Regions from separate parts of the Mycobacterium canetti CIPT 140010059 genome, predicted to be linked through region 1. Evidence: riboswitches for the same ligand, from Rfam matches in the RefSeq annotation. Region 1 holds a riboswitch; the other holds the start of a gene.
What was found. A riboswitch is a leader RNA that binds a small molecule or an ion and turns the genes downstream of it on or off. The one in region 1 is predicted to bind magnesium.

Region 1 (10,875 bases):
CCGTGGCCCGCTCCCTGCACCCAGCCGTGCCCAAGCTCAGGGTGGGCGACGTCATCGCCGACCCGCCACATCGTGGCGTCGTGCGCGGCCGGCACGACCGCTCCCGGTGTTTCGACGTAATGCGCTGCCGCCGTTTCCTGCGTCAAGTCCGAGTCGGCAAACAACGACTCCTGGCGAATGTCGCTCAAACCCGAAAACCCAACACCCAGAAGACGAATTGGCCCGATTTGCAGTGGATCCGGCAGCAGCCGGCGGGCCACCGTAAACAGCGCGCCGGCGTCGGTCGTCGGGTAGGGCATCGTCGCCGAGCGGGTTAGCGTGCTCATGTCGGATTTCTTTAGCTTCACCGTGATGGTGCGGGCGCCGCGGCCGTCGCGCAGCAGGCGTTGGTGCGCGTGCTCAGCGATGGAGTCGATCGCCTCGTGCAATTGCTCCATGGTGGTCAGATCGACGGCGAACGTGGACTCGGCGCTGATTTGCTTGGCTTCGGCGCGCTCCACCACTGGGCGGTCGTCGATGCCACGGGCCAGCCGGTGCAGCGCGGGCCCAATCGTCGCGCCTAGGATGTTGGCCGCCTCGGCATCGCTCAGCGCGGCCAGCTGCCCGATTGTCTCGATGCCGAGCCGATGCAGCTTTTCCTCGGCGACCGGGCCGATGCCCCACAGCCGTCGTACCGGCAATCCGCTGAGAAGCGCTTGCTCTTCAGCGTGCCGGACTACCCGAATGCCGTCGGGTTTGGCCAGACCAGAAGCAATCTTGGCGATCTGCTTGCCCGAGCCCGCTCCGACCGAGGCAATCAGGCCGGTCTCGTCGCGCACCCGTCGCCGCAACCGCTCGCAGAACGTCTCGACGTCCTCGGCCACTGCCCCGGCGAGTTGGGGCGGTTCGGCGAACGCTTCATCGAAAGAAAGCTGTTCGACGACGGGCACCAGGCCGCGCACGGTGTCGAATACCCGGCGGCTGGCGATCCCGTACACCACCCCGCGTGGCGGCAACACCACGGCCGTCACCCCGATCAGCCTGCGGGCCTGATGCATCGGCATGGCCGATCGGGCACCGTAGGCCCGCGCTTCATAGCTCGCGCCGGCCACCACACCTCGCCCACCCAGCCCGCCAACCAGCACCGGCCGCCCCCGCAGGGTCGGCCGGGTGAGCTGTTCGACCGAGGCGAAAAACGCATCCATGTCCAGGTGCAGCACCCAGCGGGACTCCACACCCGTGATGCTATTTGGGGCTACCGGAGCTAGTTTTCGCTATGGCGATCAACCTCAACCGCTGCCATCGGCCTTGGCCGACGTGGATCTGGGCGACAACGCCCTAGAGATCGGGTCCCCGCGCCGCGAGCGTAACGCCACGGCGAAGTCGGGCACGGATTTTCAGCCGTGACGTTACGCTCGTCGCCCAGTCGACCTCAGGTCTTTTCGATGCTTACCCGCACGCCGTCGCCGATGGCCACACCATCGGCGAGGTCGGCGAATTCGAAGTTGGTAGCCAAGATTTCTCCGGCAATGAGGTCGCGGTGGGTGCGCGCCCAGTCTTCGCGTTCCGCAGGCACCGACATCACCACCCGGATGCGGTCGGAAACGTCCAGCCCGGTCGACTTACGCAGCTCTTGCAGTTCGCGGATGCGATCTTTGGCCCAGCCCTCGGCTTCGAGTTCGGCAGTGACGGTGCCATCCAGAACGACCAGCCCGGCGCCGTCGGGCAACGCTGCGGTGGACTCCGGGTCGGCGGCCACCAGCCGGGAGCTGTACTCGTCGGGCGTCAGCACCGCGGGGCCCGCCAACAAGGTGCCGTCCGGGTTTATGACGCCGTCGCCGGCCTTGACCGCCTTGATGGCGGCCTGCACATCTTTGCCCAGCCGTGGTCCGGCTACCCGGGCGTTGACCGTGAGCTCGAATCGGCCATAGGTGTCGATGGCATCGGTCAGTTCGACCTGCTTCACGTTAAGCTCGTCGCCAATGAGGTCGACGAACGGCCTCAGAAGTTGCGGATTCTCAACTGCCACAATGAGTTTCGGTAGCGGCAGGCGCACCCTTAGCTTCTTGGCCTTGCGCAGCGAGGATGCCGCCGAGCACACGTCGCGGACCTGGTCCATCGCGGCGACCAGGTCGGCATCCGACGGCAGCAGGTCGGGCGCTGGCCAGTCCGTCAGGTGCACCGATCGCTCGCGTGTCAGACCACGCCAGATTATCTCGGTGATCAGCGGAAGCAGCGGGGCGGCCAGCCTCGTGGTCACCTCCAACACGGTGTGTAGCGTGTCGATGGCATCGGCGTCTTCTGCCCAGAACCGCGAACGCGACCGTCGCACATACCAATTAGTCAACGCCTCAGTGAACTGACGCAAATGTTCACAGGCACCGGGAATATCGTAAACTTCCATCGACTCGCTGAGGTCGTCGCGCAGCACCGCCAGCTTGGCCAGGATATAGCGATCCAGCACATGCACCGAATCGACGCGCCAGGTACCGACTTTCGGTGCATACAGCGCCAGGAAGCTGTAGGTGTTCCACAGGGGCAGCAGGACTTGCCGCACACCGTCGCGAATTCCTTGCTCAGTGACGATCAGGTTGCCGCCGCGCAGAATCGGCGATGCCATTAGGAACCACCGCATGGCGTCGGAGCCGTCGCGATCGAACACCTCTGTTACGTCTGGATAGTTGCGCAGCGACTTGCTCATCTTCTGGCCATCGAAACCAAGGACAATCCCATGCGCCACACAGGTTTTGAATGCCGGCCGGTCAAAGAGCGCGGTCGCCAACACATGCAGTGTGTAAAACCAGCCACGGGTCTGCCCGATGTACTCGACGATGAAGTCGCCGGGGTAGTGTCCCTGGAACCAATCCAGGTTCTCGAACGGGTAGTGCACCTGGGCATACGGCATGGATCCCGAGTCGAACCACACGTCGAGCACATCGGGAATGCGTCGCATCGTGCTACGGCCAGTCGGATCGTCTGGGTTGGGACGGGTGAGCTCGTCGATGTAGGGCCGGTGCAAATTGGCCGGGCGTACGCCGAAGTCGCGCTCCAGCTCGTCGAGGCTGCCGTAGACATCGATGCGCGGGTAGGCCGGGTCGTCGGATTTCCATACCGGAATCGGGGTACCCCAGTAGCGATTCCGGGAGATCGACCAATCGCGGGCGCCCTGCAGCCACTTGCCGAACTGGCCGTCCTTGACGTGTTCGGGATACCACGTGATCTGCTGGTTTAGCTCCACCATGCGGTCTCGGAAGTCCGTCACCCTGACGAACCACGACGACACCGACCGGTAGATCAGCGGGTTACGGCATCGCCAGCAGTGTGGGTAAGGGTGCTCGTAGGTTTCGTGACGAATCAACACTGGGCCATTCACCGCAGCCGGGCCGCTTTGGGTCTTCAGGTCCCGGACGATCTGCGCGTTGGCGTCAAAGACATGCTGCCCTTGGTAATCGGCAACGGTGACGTCGAAGCGTCCCTTGGAGTCGACCGGAGTCACCGGCGCGATACCGACCGCCTCCGCGACCACCATGTCGTCCTCACCATAGGCCGGTGCCATATGCACGATGCCGGTGCCATCGTCGGTCGTTACAAAGTCGCCTGCTAGCACCTGAAAAGCGTTGGGCCAGTCCATGAAATAGGCAAACGGCGGCAGGTAGCGGGTGCCCAGCAGTTCGGCGCCGCGATAGGTGCCGAGCACCACGGGCTCTTCACCGAGTTCGCGGGCGTAAGCGGCCAGCCGTGCCTCGGCCAGTACGAAACGGCGATCGCCCGCCTGGACCTGTACGTAGGTGATGTCCGGGCTTACCGCAACTGCGAGGTTCGACGGCAGGGTCCACGGAGTCGTCGTCCACACCAGCAAGTAGGCACCGTCTAGCCCGTTGTCTGGTTGGCCACCCACCACCTTGAAGCCCACCGTTACCGCGGGATCTTGGCGGCTTTGGTAGACGTCGTCGTCCATCCGCAGTTCGTGATTCGACAGCGGAGTTTCGTCGCGCCAGCAGTACGGCAGCACCCGGTAGCCCTCGTAGGCCAGGCCCTTGTCCCACAACTGTTTGAAGGCCCAAATCACCGACTCCATGTAAGCCAGATCGAGCGTCTTGTAATCGTTGTCGAAGTCGACCCAGCGAGCTTGCCGAGTTACATACGCCTGCCACTCGTCGGTGTAGCGCAACACGGATGCGCGGCAGGCATCGTTGAAGGCGGCGATACCCATGGCCTCGATCTGGGATTTGTCAGTGATGCCAAGCTGGCGCTCGACTTCGAGTTCGGCGGGCAGCCCGTGAGTGTCCCAGCCGAAGCGACGCTCCACCTTGTAACCGCGCATAGTGCGATATCGCGGCACGATGTCTTTGACGTAGCCGGTGAGCAGGTGCCCATAATGCGGCAGACCGTTGGCAAACGGCGGCCCGTCATAGAACACATACTCGGGGGCGCCATCGCGGCGAGCAATGCTGGCCCGGAAGGTGTCGTCACGGGACCAGTAGTCGAGGACCTCGAGTTCGAGTGCCGGGAGGTCGGGTGCCCCGCCGGCCAGCTTTGGATATGCGTTATCGGTCACTTTGCGCGTCGTCTCCCCAGGCCCCAGCACCGTTCGGCACTGCGTGCCTGCAATCCAGGCTCGGGGACGACGCCACGCCGGTGCGCGAACGCCGCGGTACCACCCCGCTTGCCACGCCGATGCGCGGCCGCTCGACTTGAGGCTGTGACGGGCCAACCCGTTCGGTTCTACTGGGCCTAACCGGCCGTTCTTCCGAAGGCTCCCCGGTGATCGCCGGATCGATGCCGTTCCCCTGATTCTACGGGGATTGTCGCCCAGCGCCGCAAATCCACATCGCGGCGCAAGGTCGGCTGCCTGCCCATCGGACTAGGCCTGGACCTCGAGCAGCCCGACGCGCCACAACGCGGCGTAGAGGTGGCGCAGCGGAATGCTCAGCAAACGAGCTGCCCCGTCGACCAGCGGGTCCCCTCCGGTGCCGAAAGGCTGCGCGTCGAGCCGGCGAGCAACCTTCTTGGACGCGGGGGCCGGGGGCACATCGCGCACCACCCGCAGCTTGGGGGCCGAAGCTACGGTTACTACGTCATTGTGCAGAGCAGCGGTCATGATCGCCTCCTAGACGGAGTTGCAAGCGAGGACGGAAATCAAAACGAGCACATATGGACTGAACCGAGTTGGTCCCGTCCCGTAGCGGTTCCGATCCAAGAAGGCTGATCTTGGTTTGACGACTCAGCGCAAAACGTCGCGCCGGAAACCGGATCGGGACGAAACAGAGCCCGGATATCGGTCCGGACTGTCACCGGAACTCATGCGTCCCTCACCTCCTCACGGCCACGACACGTACGGTTGTCCGCACGATAAAGCGCGTCACAGGAGTACAGAGATGCCGGCAACTGCCGGAAATCCGCACCCCTCTCGTCAGAGCTTCGGCACCACACGACGTGTCCGGTAAGCCGGAAGCCACCTGGGCTCAACCCTTAAGCCGGGAAGAGCTGTCCTGACCCGGGGCGTCTCTCGACGTTCGGGGTCAGTGGCCTATGTTCGTGTAGCCGCCTCACCTAACGAGGTGCTTACCGGACCGATCATGCACGACCTACCCGTCTCGGTCAACGTGATCCGGGCGGGTGTCGCGAATCCTTACGCGTTCACCATGTATTTGGCAGCCTTTGCTCAGGTTCGGGCGGCCCGACCACCGCGGGCCCCGACCGCCAGTGCACGCGGACGCAGCCCGTCTAGCACCAGCGACACCACGAAGTCGGCTACCTGGGCGGCGGTGACGTTATCGTCGGTATTCAGCCGTCGGTGTGCCAACTGCCCCACCAGCGCCGCCAACGTGTACGCGGCCATCCGGGACGGGGCCTCGACAACCTCACCGCGCCGTTGAGCGGCAACAACGACGGCTTCGATGTCGTCGATGAACCGCTCGTAGATTCCGCCGAGATGCTCTTCGAATCGGCCCCCAAGCGCGTAAGCGTCACGGAACAGTAGTTTGACGGTAGCCTTGTCGGTTTCGAAGAACTCGAACGTGGCCTGTACCGCGGCCTGTAACAGGGCCCGAAGCGGCGCCTCGGTAGACCCGCCAACGCGGGCCAGTTCGGCCGCGACATGCGCGCGCAGCGCCTCCTCTTCACCGGCCATCAAGGCGTGGAACAAGTCGTCCTTGGAGTCGAAGTACCAGTAGATCAGCCCGTACGCCAGGCCGGCCTGCTTGGCGATGTCTGCGACGGTGGTGGCATGAAAACCCTTGTGAGCAAACACTATTTTGGCCGCGGCCAAGATCTCGTCGCGCCGTTGCGACTTGTCCTCATCGCTGACCGCTCGGCGCCGCCGCGCGCTAGCGCGGCTCACCTTTGCACCAACCCCTGCAGTTGCCCGACGGTGTCGATGAACTCCTCGACCATGTCAAGCACCACCGAGCGGACCGACCGCACCCGGTCGAGTGAGCCGACGACCTGTCCGACGAAGTAGGTCGCCAGCTCACGAGCCTTGGCCCCGGGCTGGCCGGCGGCCTGGTTGATGCGCAACTGCGGGTCGCTGACCAGCGCGCTCTGCAGCGGCATGCCAAGCGGGTCGGGGCTGTCAGGCCGATCCCATTCGTCGGTCCAGGCCGTGCGCAGCATGCGCGCCGGCTTGCCGGTTAGCGACCGGGACCGCACCGTGTCCGAGGATGTTGCGGCCAGAAACTTGTCCTTGACCACCGGGGGCGTTTCGGCTTCTTCGGTGGTCAACCAGACCGACCCGCACCAGACGCCTTCCGCCCCCAGGGCCAACGCCGCAGCGATCTGGCGGCCACGGGCGATCCCGCCCGCGGCCAGCACCGGCGTTGGCGACACCGCATCGACGACTTCGGGAACCAGAACCATGGTCGCCACCTCGCCGGTGTGGCCTCCGGCCTCGGTGCCCTGCGCGACGATCAGGTCAACACCCGCAGCCGCGTGTCGCCGCGCGTGCTGCGCCGTGCCGGCTAGGGCGGCAACCAGCACGTCATGGTTGTGGGCGCGCTCCACGAGATCCGGTGGCGGCGGCCCGAGCGCGCTGGCGATCAACCGGATGTCATGGGCGAAGGCCACATCCAGCAACGGCTGATAACCCTTGGGCGAGATGTGCAGCCCACCGGCCGAGGACGAACGCTGCCGGTCGGTGACCGCGGGGATGCCATAGCGAACCAGCAAGTCGTCGACGAAGGTGCGATGCCCTTCGGGTATGAGCTCCCGGGCCTGCTGGGCATCGATACCGCCTTGCTCGGCGCCGATGTATTTGGGCGGCAGCAGCACGTCGACTCCGTACGGCTTGCCACCCGTGTGCTCCTCGATCCAGGTCAGCTCGCTCTCCAGCCGTTTGGGGCTATGTGCGACGGCACCGAGGATCCCGAACCCGCCCGCATTGGACACCGCCGCCACCACATCCCGGCAGTGGCTGAACGCGCATATTGGAAACTCAGCACCGAGCAGCTCGGCGACTCTGGTCCGCATTGCGACGACGCTAAGAGTTATTGATTGATATGTCAATCTAATAGGGTAGATTACCTGCCATGTCCGACCCGTTGACCGCCCAAGAGCAGCACAAACGTCGCCAGGCGGTGCGTGAGCTGATGCCGAGGACGCCGTTCATCGGCGGGCTCGGCATCGTGTTCGAACGCTACGAACCCGACGACGTCGTGATCCGACTCCCGTTTCGCACCGACCTCACCAATGACGGCACCTACTTTCACGGTGGGGTGATCGCGTCGGTGATGGACACCGCCGGTGCCGCCGCCGCTTGGTCGAACCACGACTTCGACAGGGGCACCCGCGCCGCCACGGTCGCGATGAGCATCCAGTACACCGGCGCCGCCAAGCGGTGTGACTTGCTCTGTCATGCGCGCACTGCCCGACGCCGCAAGGAACTCACCTTCACCGAGATCACCGCAACCGATCCCGACGGGAACATCGTCGCTCACGCTGTGCAGACCTACCGGATCGTCTAGTGCTTCTGCGCCGAACGTGCACTCAGGGCGGAAAAATCGCCGGCGGAATCTCGCCATGGTTACACGCTCGGCGCAGTCACCTTGGCGAAAGGCCGTCGGGCGGCCAGCTGGAAACGCCGTCTTCCAGTGGGACCTCGAGGCTGTGCAGGATCGAAGCGACCATTCGCCATGCGCTTATCACCGTAACGAGTTCGATGAGAACCACTTTGTCGCAATGTAATTCCCGCTCGCAAGCCGACCAGCTCTGCGCACTCACCGCGCCCTCGCGCACCACGTCATCGGTGGCCGCCAGGACGGCCTGCTCAGCGGGCCCGAACCCGTTGTACCCTTGCCAATCCCGTACACCGAGCAGATCGTCGGCCGACACGCCAAGCCCTGAAGCAACCCGCCAGTGTTGGGTCCATTCGTAGTCACAGTCGGTGAGCCAACCAATCCGCATGATCACCAACTCACGCAACCGTGAGTCCAGGGTCCCGTGCCACAGCATGGTGGCGAGCAGGTCGTTGAAGGTCCGCGCTAGTCGCGGATGATTCAGCAACACTTGGAAGATGCTGAGCTCAGCCATGTAGTCGGGCACGCCCGCTTCGTCGGCAGCAGCTTTGGCCTCGTCGACCGGCAACAGGGGCACGCGGGATGTTGTCATGGTGTGAGCACTCCGTGGATAGGCGGGACACCGTCGCGTTCACCGGCCATGGTAGCCAGCAGATCCTCGGCGCCTTCGAGCCGCACGCAGCGGCGAGGCAGGCTTGCGAAGGGGTATCGACCGGACACCAACAGATCAAGCGCGGCCCGGTAGGCGGTGGCGTCTACGCCGAGGGCGCCAAGCACACGCAGCTCCTTGAACACAACGACGTCGGGCGAAAATCCCGGTGCCCCGCTGCCCACGCCCCGGGTGCCGGCGACAACAACGGTCCCGGCGGGCCGGGCTAGCGCTATCGCCTGTGCGAATGCCGCTGGCGCCTTGGCGGTCACGTCGACAACGACGTCTGCCAGCCCACCGGTCTGTTCGGTCAGGGCGGCGACCGGGTCATCGATCGCAACATCGACGGCGAGGTCGGCTCCGAACTGTGCCGCCAGCGCCAACCGGTCGGCGTCACGGGGTCCCAACCCGGTCACCATCACGAACCCGGCACCGGCCCCTTTTGCCGCCGCGGCGGCGCACAGCCCCCGGATTCCTGGACCCAGCACCGCCACGACGTCGCCCGGTTTGGTTTCGGGAATCGTTACTCCCCAACGTATTCCCGCCCCCAGCGGGTTGAACAAGGTGGCCACTTCCGGGCTGAGGTCACCGGCCACCCGCAACACCATCGAATCCGGCGCCAGGTACTGATATTCGGCGTAACCGCCCCACAGGCCAGGCTCTCGGTCAACCGGGATGAACCCGTACATGTCAGCGAGGCCATGCCGTACACAACGCCGGTACTCGCCGCCACGACAGTTAGCGCACTGCCGACACGACTGGAATACCTCGACGGCTACTCGGTCGCCGGCCGACACGCCCCACCGCTGCTCCGCCCGCGGACCGATGGCCGCAATCGTCCCGACCGTCTCGTGGCCAGGTACGAAGGCAAACCCACCGGCCAGCTCGCCCGTGTATTGCTCGTGATCGGTGCCGCACAGCCCGCAGGCCTCTACCCGCACTAGTGCGTCATCATCGCCGATGCGCGGCAGCCGGTACTGGCGCACGACCAGCCTGCGCGGCGCCTCCAATACCAATGCCCGTACCACCGCGCCGTCCGACATACCAGCACACTAGGAATCGTGTCGTGCTCAGTCAATGCCGAGCGGCCCACTAACACTGGGCCACAGAGACAGCAAACCGGTTGTAGCACAATGGAAAACAAGCTCCAACGATGCAGTCAAGCGTCTAACCGGGTGAACTCACGCCGTCGGTAAAGCTGGACGCACTGTGCCCGCCTGATCTTGCCGCTGGTGGTGATGGGAATCGACCCGGGCGACACCAGAACGAGATCGGCCACGCTCAGACCGTGCGAATCAAATATCGCCGCGGCGACGTCACGCTTGACGATGCGCAGCCGGTCCGCCACATCCTCGTCGGAGTCTCCCCGTTTCTTGAGTTCGATAATCGCGACCAGCTTTTCGGTGCCGTGGTCGGGGACCGCGATCGCCGCACAGCGGCCGGAGGTTATCTCCTGGATGGTCGCCTCGATGTCGTCGGGAGCGTGGTTGCGCCCATACACAATCAAGAGGTCCTTGATGCGGCCGATGATGAACAGCTCGCCGCCGGAGACGAAACCCGAATCCCCGGTTCGCAGCCAAGGCGCTTCGGGTGTGCCCGCCGAAGGGGTGACAATCCTGGCGCCAAACGTGCGCTTGCTCTCCTCGGGTTTGTGCCAATAGCCGGACGCGACGTTGCCACCTTGCACCCAGATCTCACCGACCGATCCCTGCGGACACTCGATACACGTGTCTGGATCAACGATGCGCACTAGCTGTGACCGTGGGACGCCGTAGCTGACCAGCGGTGTGCCGCTTCCGCTCGGGCACCGGATCGCTTGGCCCGCAGGCAGTTTCTCGGATTCGAAGTCGACGATTTCTGGTGGTTCGTTCACATTACGGGTCGCTATGTACACCGTTGCTTCCGCCATGCCATACGCGGGCCGCAGCGCCGCGGCGGCAAAATTAAAGCGGCCGAACCGTTCAGCAAATCGTTTGAGGGTCGCCGGGTGTACTCGCTCGCTGCCGTTGAGGATGGTGTGCACGCCGGCGAGGTCAAGTCCGTCCATGTCGTCGTCTGACGTCTTACGCACCGCCAACTCGAAAGCGAAATTCGGTCCTGCCGAAATCGTGCGACCGTTACGTGCCAGCAGTTGTATCCATCGAGCCGGCCGCTGAAGGAACCCCACCGGACTCGTCAACACGGTGGGTACACCCGCCAGGATCGGCATGATCGCGCCTAATAGAAGACCCATGT
Region 2 (10,875 bases), 320 kb from region 1:
AGGCCATAATGCGGTCGGAATAGCTCCGGCTGAAAGCTACCGAACAGGCGGTCCCAGATGATGAGGATGCCGCCATAGTTCTTGTCCAGATACACTGGGTCCATTCCGTGGTGGACCCGGTGGTGCGACGGGGTATTGAAGACGAATTCGAACCACCGCGGCAGCCTGTCGATCCGCTCGGTGTGCACCCAGAACTGGTAGATCAAGTTCAGCGACCAACTGCAGAACACCATCCAAGGGGGAAGCCCCATCAGTGGCAGCGGAACCCACATGAGAATCTCGCCGCTGTTGTTCCACTTCTGGCGCAGCGCGGTGGCGAAGTTGAAGTATTCGCTGGAGTGATGCGCCTGGTGGGTAGCCCAGATCAGCCGAACTCGGTGGGCGATGCGGTGATAGGAGTAGTACAGCAGATCGACACCAACGATCGCGATCACCCAGGTGTACCACCGGTGGGCGGACAGCTGCCAGGGGGCAAGGTAGGCATAGATTGCGGCATAACCGAGCAGGGCAAGGGACTTCCAGCCGGCGGTGGTGGCTATCGAAACCAGCCCCATCGAGATGCTGGCCACCGAGTCGCGGGTGAGGTAAGCGCCCGAGGCGGGCCGTGGCTGCCCGGTAGCAGCGGTCTCGATGCTTTCCAGCTTGCGGGCCGCCGTCCATTCGAGAATCAGCAGCAATAGAAAACATGGAATGGCGAACAGTACCGGGTCCCGCATTTCCTCGGGCAGCGCTGAGAAGAATCCGGCGACGGCATCCACATCAGACAGGCTACGACTCGCATGCGTGACAGGTGACGACTTGACAGTGAAGCCGCTTGCCCGAAGGCCGTTGTTCCCTATCCAGTCGGCGCTGTTAGAGACTTTATGCCCTACCCGGGTCAGGTATATTTATCGCACACTTGGGCACATGACACACAAGCGCCAGAATCCCGGACCGAACCGAGCACCGTGGGTGGGCAGCCTCCATACAGCGATGACCTGATCGATCATCGGCCAGGGCGCCGGGCTTCCAACCGTGGCCGTCTCAGTACCCAGCCTCATTGACCCTTCGACGCATCCACTGCGCGTAAGTCGGCTCAACCCTTTCAAACCGCTGGATTACCGACCGCAGAAAGGGGGCAGGACATGATCACAAACCTCCGACGCCGAACCGCGATGGCAGCCGCCGGCCTAGGGGCTGCTCTCGGGCTGGGCATCCTGCTGGTTCCGACGGTGGACGCCCATCTCGCCAACGGTTCGATGTCGGAAGTCATGATGTCGGAAATTGCCGGGTTGCCTATCCCTCCGATTATCCATTACGGGGCGATTGCCTATGCCCCCAGCGGCGCGTCGGGCAAAGCGTGGCACCAGCGCACACCGGCGCGAGCAGAGCAAGTCGCACTAGAAAAGTGCGGTGACAAGACTTGCAAAGTGGTTAGTCGCTTCACCAGGTGCGGCGCGGTCGCCTACAACGGCTCGAAATACCAAGGCGGAACCGGACTCACGCGCCGCGCGGCAGAAGACGACGCCGTGAACCGACTCGAAGGCGGGCGGATCGTCAACTGGGCGTGCAACTAACAATCGCTAACCAGCGAGCCGAAGCCGAATGTGCCAGCGTACGCTGCTCTGACCCGGTATCCGCTACGCCGATGGCGATCCGCTCGATACTCCGCTGGCAGCCCGAGCGGGGGGTGTCCCCTACCCTGGCTGCCCCGGCTGACGGTATTCACCGGTATCCCATGATGCACTCAATCCCGATGCCTGCACCTTCTGTAAGCTCGCGACGGCTAACGGTGTTATCGGATGGCCCGGGCTCGAAGGAGGTTGGCACGTGTGAATGTTCCTGCCCGGTCGCCACGCGGCGGCGGCGTTACCCCAGAGTCGTCAGGTGTTTAGCCGTTGACCCGGGTGGTGGTGATCGGCTCCGGGTTCGCGGGCCTGTGGGCGGCGCTCGGTGCGGCCCGACGACTCGACGAGCTCGCCGTCCCAGCGGGCACGGTCGACGTCATGGTGGTGAGCAACAAACCGTTTCATGATATCCGGGTTCGCAACTATGAGGCTGATCTGAGCGCCTGCCGCATCCCGCTCGGCGACGTGCTCGGCCCTGCCGGCGTTGCGCATGTCACCGCCGAGGTGACCGCGATCGACGCCGACGGCCGCCGCGTCATCACGTCGACCGGTGCCTCATATAGCTATGACCGACTGGTCCTCGCGTCGGGCAGTCACGTGGTCAAACCCGCGTTGCCAGGACTGGCAGAGTTCGGTTTTGATGTCGACACGTACGACGGCGCGGTCAGGCTACAGCAGCATCTGCAAGGACTGGCCGGCGGGCCGCTGACATCGGCGGCGGCAACCGTCGTGGTCGTCGGTGCCGGGCTGACCGGTATCGAGACGGCCTGCGAGTTGCCGGGCCGACTGCACGCGTTGTTCGCCCGTGGTGATGGTGTCACCCCCCGCGTGGTACTCATCGACCACAACCCCTTCGTCGGCTCCGATATGGGTTTATCGGCGCGGCCGGTGATCGAACAGGCGCTGTTGGACAACGGCGTCGAGACCAGAACCGGCGTGAGCGTTGCCGCCGTCAGCCCGGGCGGTGTAACGCTGTCATCGGGGGAACGGCTGGCAGCGGCCACCGTGGTGTGGTGCGCCGGCATGCGGGCCAGCCGCCTGACCGAGCAGCTGCCGGTAGCCCGTGATCGGCTGGGACGCCTGCAAGTCGACGACTACCTGCGGGTGATCGGGGTGCCTGCGATGTTTGCTGCTGGCGATGTGGCCGCGGCCCGGATGGATGACGAGCACCTGTCGGTCATGTCGTGTCAGCATGGGCGCCCGATGGGCCGCTATGCCGGCTGCAACGTCATCAACGATCTGTTCGACCAACCGTTGCTGGCTCTTCGGATCCCTTGGTATGTCACGGTTCTCGATCTAGGATCGGCGGGCGCGGTGTACACCGAGGGATGGGAACGCAAAGTGGTATCGCAGGGCGCACCGGCCAAGACCACCAAGCAGTCAATCAATACCCGGCGGATCTACCCGCCGCTGAACGGCAGTCGGGCAGACTTGCTGGCTGCGGCCGCGCCGCGAGTACAGCCCCGCCCCTAGTGTCGTGGGTCATTCGGCCTGCGCGTGCTCACCGGCATACCAGTGCACAGCGTAAACGCCCGGCTGCAGCGACAGTTCCGCCACCAACCGCTCTAGCTTGGCCGGGGTATGGCCAACCATCAATAGGTGGGCCGTCAACGTGATGTTGTCGTCTCCGGCCGGCCCCGTGCGTATACCCCGCAGCGTGATGTCGTTGCTGCTGGTGCGCTGCACGATATGGGCACGTACATAGGTCTCTGCTTTGGGCCGACAAATCACCCGTACCTGGTAGGGCTGCAGCCCTTCGTCTTCGACGGCGTTGTCGCGGTCGACCAGCCGGCCAAGTGGGCGCCCCAGGAGATGGACAGCGACGATGGTTCCGGTGCCAATCAGGGTGAACACCAGATGCCCGGAGGCGGCCAGCACTCCGACCGCGGCCGAGCACCAAAGCGTGGCAGCCGTGTTCAGACCGCGGACGTTGAACCCCTCCCGCAGGATGACCCCGCCGCCCAGGAATCCAATTCCAGAAACCACGTAGGACGCCACTCGGGTGGGGCTGCTGTCCTCGGTGGCGACCGCGTACAGCACGAACAAGGTAGCACCGGTCGCCACCAGAGCGTTGGTGCGCAACCCAGCCATCCGCGCCCGCCACTGGCGCTCGAGCCCGATAATGGCCCCGCAACCCACTCCAACGGCCAGCCGGAGAGCGAAATCGGCGACAGTCAGCGTTTGCATGACGCCGAGTCCTTCCCGATCGCAAGACGGCCACGGCAGCCAACCACGCGCAGGTTAACAGCAGTTTGAGCCTAGGCGAACCGGGTGCATCGCAACCCCCTCGGACGCACCACACCACCGCGCACCACCGCGGTGATCAGGAAATGCGCCCCGCTAACTCGGGTGATGTTCCAGGTGTTCGGGGCAGTACGCGCCTGATGCGATGGCAGCGAACTTGGCCGCGCTGTCCATGGTCAGCCCGGGATTGTAGTCCCGCAGGTCCGCGACCAGCTGTAGACCTGTTACGCCGTTAGCACACAGCCCACACATCGCCTTGGCGGCCGTTATGGCGTGGCCTGGGTCAGCGTAGGTGATGCCGGCCTGGTCCAACGCGGCAAGGAAGGCGGCATCGTCGCCTGTTGGATCGGCTTTCCCGGGTGCGGCTAGGCCGATCATGGTGGCGGCGCTCAGCAGGAGCGCTACTAGCATTCTCATAGGTCTGCATTGTCCCATCGTGCGTTGTAATTGCATCGCGTCCTGCGGCAGATCTGCTGCGAGGGCCCGACATACTTTTCGAGTCAAAATTCGGCCATCAGTACAGCAAAGCCCTTACCTACCAATGACATTGACCGCGGTCGAAGGTGACCCGCCGGACGCGGATGTCAAGACGTGACGAATCTCACGGCCACATGGCAATGGTCTAAGCCTGGATTTCCAATGCGCTTTGCTTCAGCCGGTAATCACCTCCAGTATCAGTGTGGATTTCGAATCACGTTGAGTGTGAACCCAACTGAGTATCGGGCAAGGCAACCTTGGGTTTGTCGCCGTTCGACACGTGTACCGCGTGGATGCCGGGCTGTTTCGACAATCGATCCAGCAGGCCATCAAGATCGGCCTTATCGACATTCCAGTGTCGCACTGCGTCCGGTTGCTTTTGTAGCTGCGCGATGACAGCCTCCAGCTTGACCGGCTCAGCGCTGGGCGTTCCCCCATTGGCGCGGGCCCGGGCGCCACTGCCCGTGTAGATGGCGGGGGCGGCGGCACCGAGGGCACCTCCGGTCATGCTCCCCAGAGCCATCTGACCGAGCAGGTTTGCTGGGATCTGTGTCGCGGGGGCCGCAGCCAGGCTGGTGGCCGGCAATGTGTTGGCAACTAGCCTGACCGCCGGGGTAGCTGAGGCCCAACTGGGCGGTACCGACAGGTCTCCCACCAGGTTCGCCTGACCCAGACCCGCCGATGCGGCGTGGGCCAGGCCCGCGCTAAGCCCTGACCGCAGGCCAAGTCCGGCACCCAACGACGATTTGGGGATCTCGGGCGCCGGCGGGGGTTGCCAGAACACCTTGAACTCCGTCATTCCCAGGTTGGGCGCGCTCATGGCGTCGTTGGCCCACGTGCTGAACTTGGTGACGTTGGCTGCGGTGACAAACAAGTTCTGATAGGTCGTTGCGCCCGTCGGCCCGAAGATGGCGTTAATGAGTTGGCCCATGAGTTGGGTGTATTGGGTGCTGAGTGTGGCCAGGCCCTGCAGCAGGGTCGGGATGATGTCGAACGGAAACTGCGCCGCTGCACTCGAAAGCGCGGTTGTCACCGCATTGGTGCCGCTCGCTAGGGCGGTCGCTTGCCCCGTTGCGGCCGCCTGGCCGGCAAGTCCGGACGGGTTGGTGGTCTGCGGCGGTACAGTGAACGGGGTCAGCCGCGAGGCGGTCGCCGAGGAGCTGGCATAGCCGAACATCGCCATGGTGTCCTGGGCCCACATTTCGCCGTATTCGGCTTCGGTGGCTGCGATCGCGGCGGTGTTTTGTCCGAAAATGTTGGTCGCCACCAGCGATATGAGCTGGCTGCGGTTGGCCGCAATCTGCGGCGGTGGCACCACCGCCGCGAACGCGGTTTCGTAGGCGACCACCGCGGCTCTGGCCTGGTCAGCGGCCGCCTTGGCCTGTGCCGAGGTACCCGACATCCAGGTCACATATGGTGCGGCCGCAGCGGCCATACCGGCCGACGACGGACCCAACCATGACTCACTCGCCATGCCCTCGACGATCGAGGCGTAGGAGGCCGCCATGGACTGCAATTCGGCCGCCAACCCATCCCAGGCCACTGCCGCAGCCAACATCGGACCGGCGCCCGGACCTAGGTACATCTCCCCGGAGGTGATCTCCGGTGGCTGCAATCCGAAATCCATTGCCACACCTTTCCTCAACCGGCCGCTAACTGGCTGGCCGCCAGCCACCGGCCACAGTGGCGATGACACCGTCCTTCTCCCCCCTCCGGTGGGGGCTAACGCCCAGTTCAAGTGCCATCTCGAAAGTCCTGTCAGTCCGCGGGTATGACGATGATGGTGGTCGTGCTGGCGACGTCTTCGGTGACGGAACCGCCTGCGACGCGAGCAGCTCCGGCACCAGAGCGCACCGCGGTTCCTGCCAGCGCGCGTCCGGCCAGACTCGACAGGGCCATCTCGCCGAACAAGGCACCTGGTGCCTCGGCGGCCAGGGCGGGGGCGGCGCCGGTGCCCGGCAATACCGATGCGACCGCCCTCATCACCGGTGCGGCCTCGGCCCAGCCCTGCGGGACCGAGAGCGACCCGACGTAGATCGCACGGGCGATGCCCCCTGTGGCCCCACCACCGAGAGGCGTGATATCTGCGATATACCCGCCCCGTAGCGGCGCCAATGGCGACAACGCGCCGGCGGCGGCTTTCGGGCCCAGTAGGGCGGCCACACCTGGGGCGTTTTGGGCTAGGCCGAGGATCTGGCCGAACGTCAGCCACCAGCCGCCAGGTATAGCGCCCAGCCCGATGATGCTGTACGGCCCAGTGAGGTTCGCCAAGATAGTGGTGATGCTTTGCAGGACGGTGTCCCAACCAGCGCTGGCCGACGTCGCGGTCGCTGTTGTCGCCAGGCTTTGCAAGGTGCTGGGTAGCAGGCTGATCAACTGGGACAGCTGCGCTGTGATGTCAGAGCTGGCCGCGGCGCCGGCGGCCTGGGCGACGACGGCTGATTGAGCGGCCGTTGCCGACGGATTGGTCGTTTGCGGCGGCTCGCTGAACGGCGCCAACTGCGACGCAGTGGCCGACGAGCCGGCATAGCCATACATCGCGGCCGCATCTTGCGCCCACATCTCCGCGTAGTGGGCCTCGGTGGCCGCGATCGCCGGTGTGTTCTGCCCGAAGATGTTCGTGGCGACCAGCGACATTAACAAAGCGCGGTTGGCCTCGATTACCGGTGGCGGCACCGTTGCCGCAAATGCCGTCTCATAAACGCCCGCAGCGATCTTGGCCTGGGCCCCTGCCTGTTCGGCCTGGCCGGCGGTGACGCTAATCCACGCCACATATGGAGCGACCGCGGCGGCCATCGTGATCGAGGAGGGACCCATCCACGGTGCTACGGTGAGGCCCTCAATCGTCGAGCCATAGGACGCCGCCGCGGAGTACAACTCGGCGGCTAGCGCGTCCCAGGCCGCTGCGGCGGCCAGCAACGGTCCGGATCCCGGACCCGCGTACATTCGCCCCGAATTAATCTCCGGTGGTAGCGCCCCGAAATCCAACATCCCTGACCTCCGGTCCCCTCGATGGCCGCCATGCTAATCACGCTCGCGTAGTTCTGCCCACCAACTGGTCAAGCTCTTATGAACTTCACCAGATATCCCAATGTCTACGTCCTGCCGATCCCATCTATTTGCGCTGCTGCACGGGTGCTTCGCCCGAGAAATTTCCGCTTATTGAGCCTGGCCCGCCTGCGCTGGTGAACGCGCTAAACGGAAATGACTTCGCGCGACCAACTCCGGTATTCGCAGAGAAAAGCACTGTCGGCTATTCGGCTGCGCCATCGTGACCCTGGCGCTTTCCAGGGAACCCACCCCCTACGGGATCACCCGGCGGCGGGCGGTCGTGCGACGAAGTTGGGGCGGAAGCCATACTGGGGCACGGCACGCCCGAAGCCTTGACCGCCCATGGTGCCGAAAGGCATTCCGGGCATGCCGGCCGCCACTGCTGGGGGCGGTGCCACCATCGGTGTGCCTCCCAACGCGGAGCCCAAGGGGCTGGCTAGTGGTGCGGCCGCCGTCCAGCTCGGCGGCACCGACAAGGTTCCGACGGTGGCCGCGTTGCCCAGGCCGGCCGCGACAGTGCCGCCTAGCCCGCCCGCTGAGCCAAGCGGCGCCACCAGCGCGCCACCGAGCCCGCCACTGGTGGCCTCTCCCAACACATCCCCGGCCGCATCCGCAGCTGCCACGCCGCCGAGTAGACCCAAAAAGGGCGCAATCGTGTTACTCGGCAAGAACAGTCCGGACGAAGCTATCGTGTTCCAGAAATTGGAGTTGGGGTCCAGTAACGCCCAGAGTTTGTCGAGCCAGGAAGATCCAGACCCGAGAATGCCCAGCAATCCGGACGGCCCCGACGCGGACGTGGCTGCAGTCGATGACGAAAGTCCTTGCAGTACAGACGGTATGGCGGCGATCAGCTGCGACAGCGTCGTTTGCTGAGCACCAGCCGAGGCGCCGGTGGCGTGGGCAATCGCAGCCGACTGGGCCGCCAGGCCGGACGCGTTGGTAGTCTGCACCGGCTCGGTGAACGGGGTCAGCTGGGTAGCGGCTGCCGAGGCGCCGGCGTAGCCGTACATGGCCATCGCGTCCTGGGACCACATTTCGGCGTACTGGGCCTCGGTGGCCGCGATCGCGGGGGCGTTTTGGCCTAGCACATTGGTGGCGATCAGCGCCATGAGCTGGGCGCGGTTGGCCTCGATGACCGGCGGGGGCACCGTTGCTGCGAACGCGGCTTCGTACGCTGCAGCGGCAGCCTCCGCCTGTGCCCCGGCCTGCTCGGCCCGGACGGCGGTGACGCTCATCCAGGCCACGTAGGGGGCGGCCGCGGCTGTCATCGATGCCGACGCCGGACCGTGCCATTCTTCACCGGTCAGCGTCGAAAGCACCGAGCTGTATGACAGTGCGCTGGCGCGCAGTTCTGCGGACAAGCCGTGCCAGGCTGACGCTGCGGCCAGCATCGGGGCCGAGCCCGCGCCGGAATACATACGCGCCGAGTTGATTTCGGGCGGTAACGTGGCGAAGTCAAGTGCGGCAGTCATCGTTGATCTCCTCGTTAGCTCACAGCAATGATGTTGGCGGCTTCGGTAGCCGCGTAAGAATCCGCGCTGGCGCCCAACATCGCGACGAACGCCTCATTCATGGCGATCGCCTGGGCGCCGACCGCTTGGTACATGGCGGCATGGAAGTTGAATTGTGTTGCAGTCAAAGCTGATACTTCGTCAGCGGCCGCCGGGGCCAATTCGGCAGTTGCCGGTGCCGCGACCGCATTCCGCGCGGCTATCACCGATCCAACATGGCGCAACTGACCGGCCGCGATGGCCAGCGCATCTGGACAGACAAGAACAAACGCCATGGGTCTTCTCCTGACAGACGACCGAACCCGGAGGCCTATGACCGCTTCTGTCGTGGCTACTTCCCGTGAACGTCAATCACACATGGCCGCGAAGTAACGAGCTTGCGAAATAACGGATTTCGAACAGGAAGGCCGATTCAGAGTGCGAAAACGGCGCCGGGGTCGGATCGGAACGAAACGGTCGTCGATCTCGGATACGGACTATCGCCGGGACTCATTTCGCTCTCACCTCCTCACGGCCAGGGCACACGGGGATGCCGATGCACAGCACAAAGGGATGACAGCCCAGCAGACCACCGAACTCGGCACCCCTCTCGTCAGAGCTTTGGCACCACACGGCGTATCCGGCCGGTCCAGCCGGAAGCCACTTGGGCTCAACCCTTAAGCCGGGAAGAGCTGTCCTGACCCTGGGCGTCTTTCGACGTTCGAGGTCAGTGGCCTATATCCGCGCAGACGCCTCACCTAGCGAGGTGCTTGCAAGGGTAATCGTGACACTCGTAGCGACGCGCGTCAACCCAACGGCTTGACTCATCCGATGCCCCGGAGGCTATCAAGATCGGCTGTTAGCCAGCGAGCAGACAACGCCGGTCAGCAGACGACCTTCAGGTCCAGCGCAACCCGAACACCCTGAGACGGGAAGTTAGCGCAGCCGTAACGTATTGGAATAACGCGGTAACCGGTTGCGCCGCAAGAGAAGCGCAATTCCGGGAGAATCGTTGTCTATGAGAGCTGTGTCAACGCTACTCAGCATTCCGTTGATGATCGGCTTGGCGGTTCCGGCCCACGCGGGGCCCAGCGGTGACGACGCGGTCTTTCTTGCCTCGCTAGAGCGGGCAGGCATTACCTACAGCCACCCGGATCAAGCCATAGCATCGGGCAAGGCCGTATGCGCGTTAGTCGAAAGCGGCGAATCGGGTCTTCAGGTCGTCAACGAGCTGCGGACCCGCAATCCCGGGTTTTCGATGGACGGTTGTTGCAAGTTCGCTGCGATCTCCGCGCATGTCTATTGCCCCCACCAGATCACTAAAACCAGCGTCAGCGCGAAATAGTTTGGGCTAGAGAGTAATCAGTGGATTGACCCCGCTTGGGGTGACACGGGGTTCACATCGTTGCCAGTGAATCTGGTGAATGCACCCCATAGCGGGTCCGCAAAACTGTAACGTTGGCGTCGGTTCCAAAATTCCTTTGGCGGTCGTATGGATTCCCCATGCGACGACAACGGCCAGGAGGTGTGGACGTCGCAGATGATCGTGGCGCCGGCGTTTGTCGATGCAGCGGCAAAGGACCTAGCAACCATTGGTTCGGCGATTAGCCGGGCCAACGCCGAAGCGTTGGTCCCGATAACGGCGTTACTGCCTGCGGGCGCTGACGACGTGTCGGCTGCGATTGCGGCGCTGTTCGCAACGCACGGGCAGGCATACCAGGAGCTCAGTGCCCACGCGGTCGCATTCCATGAGCAGTTCGTCCAGCTCATGAGCGCGGGGGCGGCCCAGTACGCCAGCGCCGAGGCAGCCAACTCGTCACCATTGCAAATCGTGGGCCAAACCGCCCTCGATGCCATCAATTCACCCGTGCAGACGCTGACCGGGCGTCCGCTTATCGGCAACGGTGCCAACGGGGTCGCAGGAACCGGGCAAAACGGTGGCGATGGCGGATGGCTATACGGCAACGGTGGCAACGGCGGGTCCGGCGGGACGGGCCAGAATGGCG

Region 2: it holds a riboswitch for magnesium, as region 1 does, so the genes downstream of both, MCAN_RS09525 (PE family protein) here and MCAN_RS08180 (Rv1535 family protein) in region 1, are expected to answer to the same signal.

Annotation. Positions count from the first base shown of each region.
Region 1 is NC_015848.1:1,762,344-1,773,218, reverse strand. It holds gene MCAN_RS08190 (DNA polymerase IV) at 1-1,214, opposite strand, end outside; gene ileS (isoleucine--tRNA ligase) at 1,412-4,537, opposite strand; gene MCAN_RS08180 (Rv1535 family protein) at 4,844-5,080, opposite strand; M-box (ykoK) riboswitch at 5,378-5,547, opposite strand; gene MCAN_RS08175 (TetR/AcrR family transcriptional regulator) at 5,645-6,322, opposite strand; gene MCAN_RS08170 (NAD(P)H-dependent flavin oxidoreductase) at 6,319-7,446, opposite strand; gene MCAN_RS08165 (PaaI family thioesterase) at 7,506-7,940, shown strand; gene MCAN_RS08160 (carboxymuconolactone decarboxylase family protein) at 8,017-8,583, opposite strand; gene MCAN_RS08155 (zinc-dependent alcohol dehydrogenase) at 8,580-9,683, opposite strand; gene fadD24 (fatty-acid--AMP ligase FAAL24/FadD24) at 9,800-10,875, opposite strand, start outside.
Region 2 is NC_015848.1:2,086,492-2,097,366, reverse strand. It holds gene MCAN_RS09565 (sterol desaturase family protein) at 1-758, opposite strand, end outside; gene MCAN_RS09560 (DUF4189 domain-containing protein) at 1,125-1,556, shown strand; gene MCAN_RS09555 (NAD(P)/FAD-dependent oxidoreductase) at 1,878-3,080, shown strand; gene MCAN_RS09550 (MgtC/SapB family protein) at 3,090-3,794, opposite strand; gene MCAN_RS09545 (DUF732 domain-containing protein) at 3,948-4,268, opposite strand; gene MCAN_RS09540 (PPE family protein) at 4,543-5,955, opposite strand; gene MCAN_RS09535 (PPE family protein) at 6,087-7,316, opposite strand; gene MCAN_RS09530 (PPE family protein) at 7,640-8,851, opposite strand; gene MCAN_RS09525 (PE family protein) at 8,866-9,165, opposite strand; M-box (ykoK) riboswitch at 9,468-9,642, opposite strand; gene MCAN_RS09515 (DUF732 domain-containing protein) at 9,888-10,214, shown strand; gene MCAN_RS09510 (PE family protein) at 10,395-10,875, shown strand, end outside.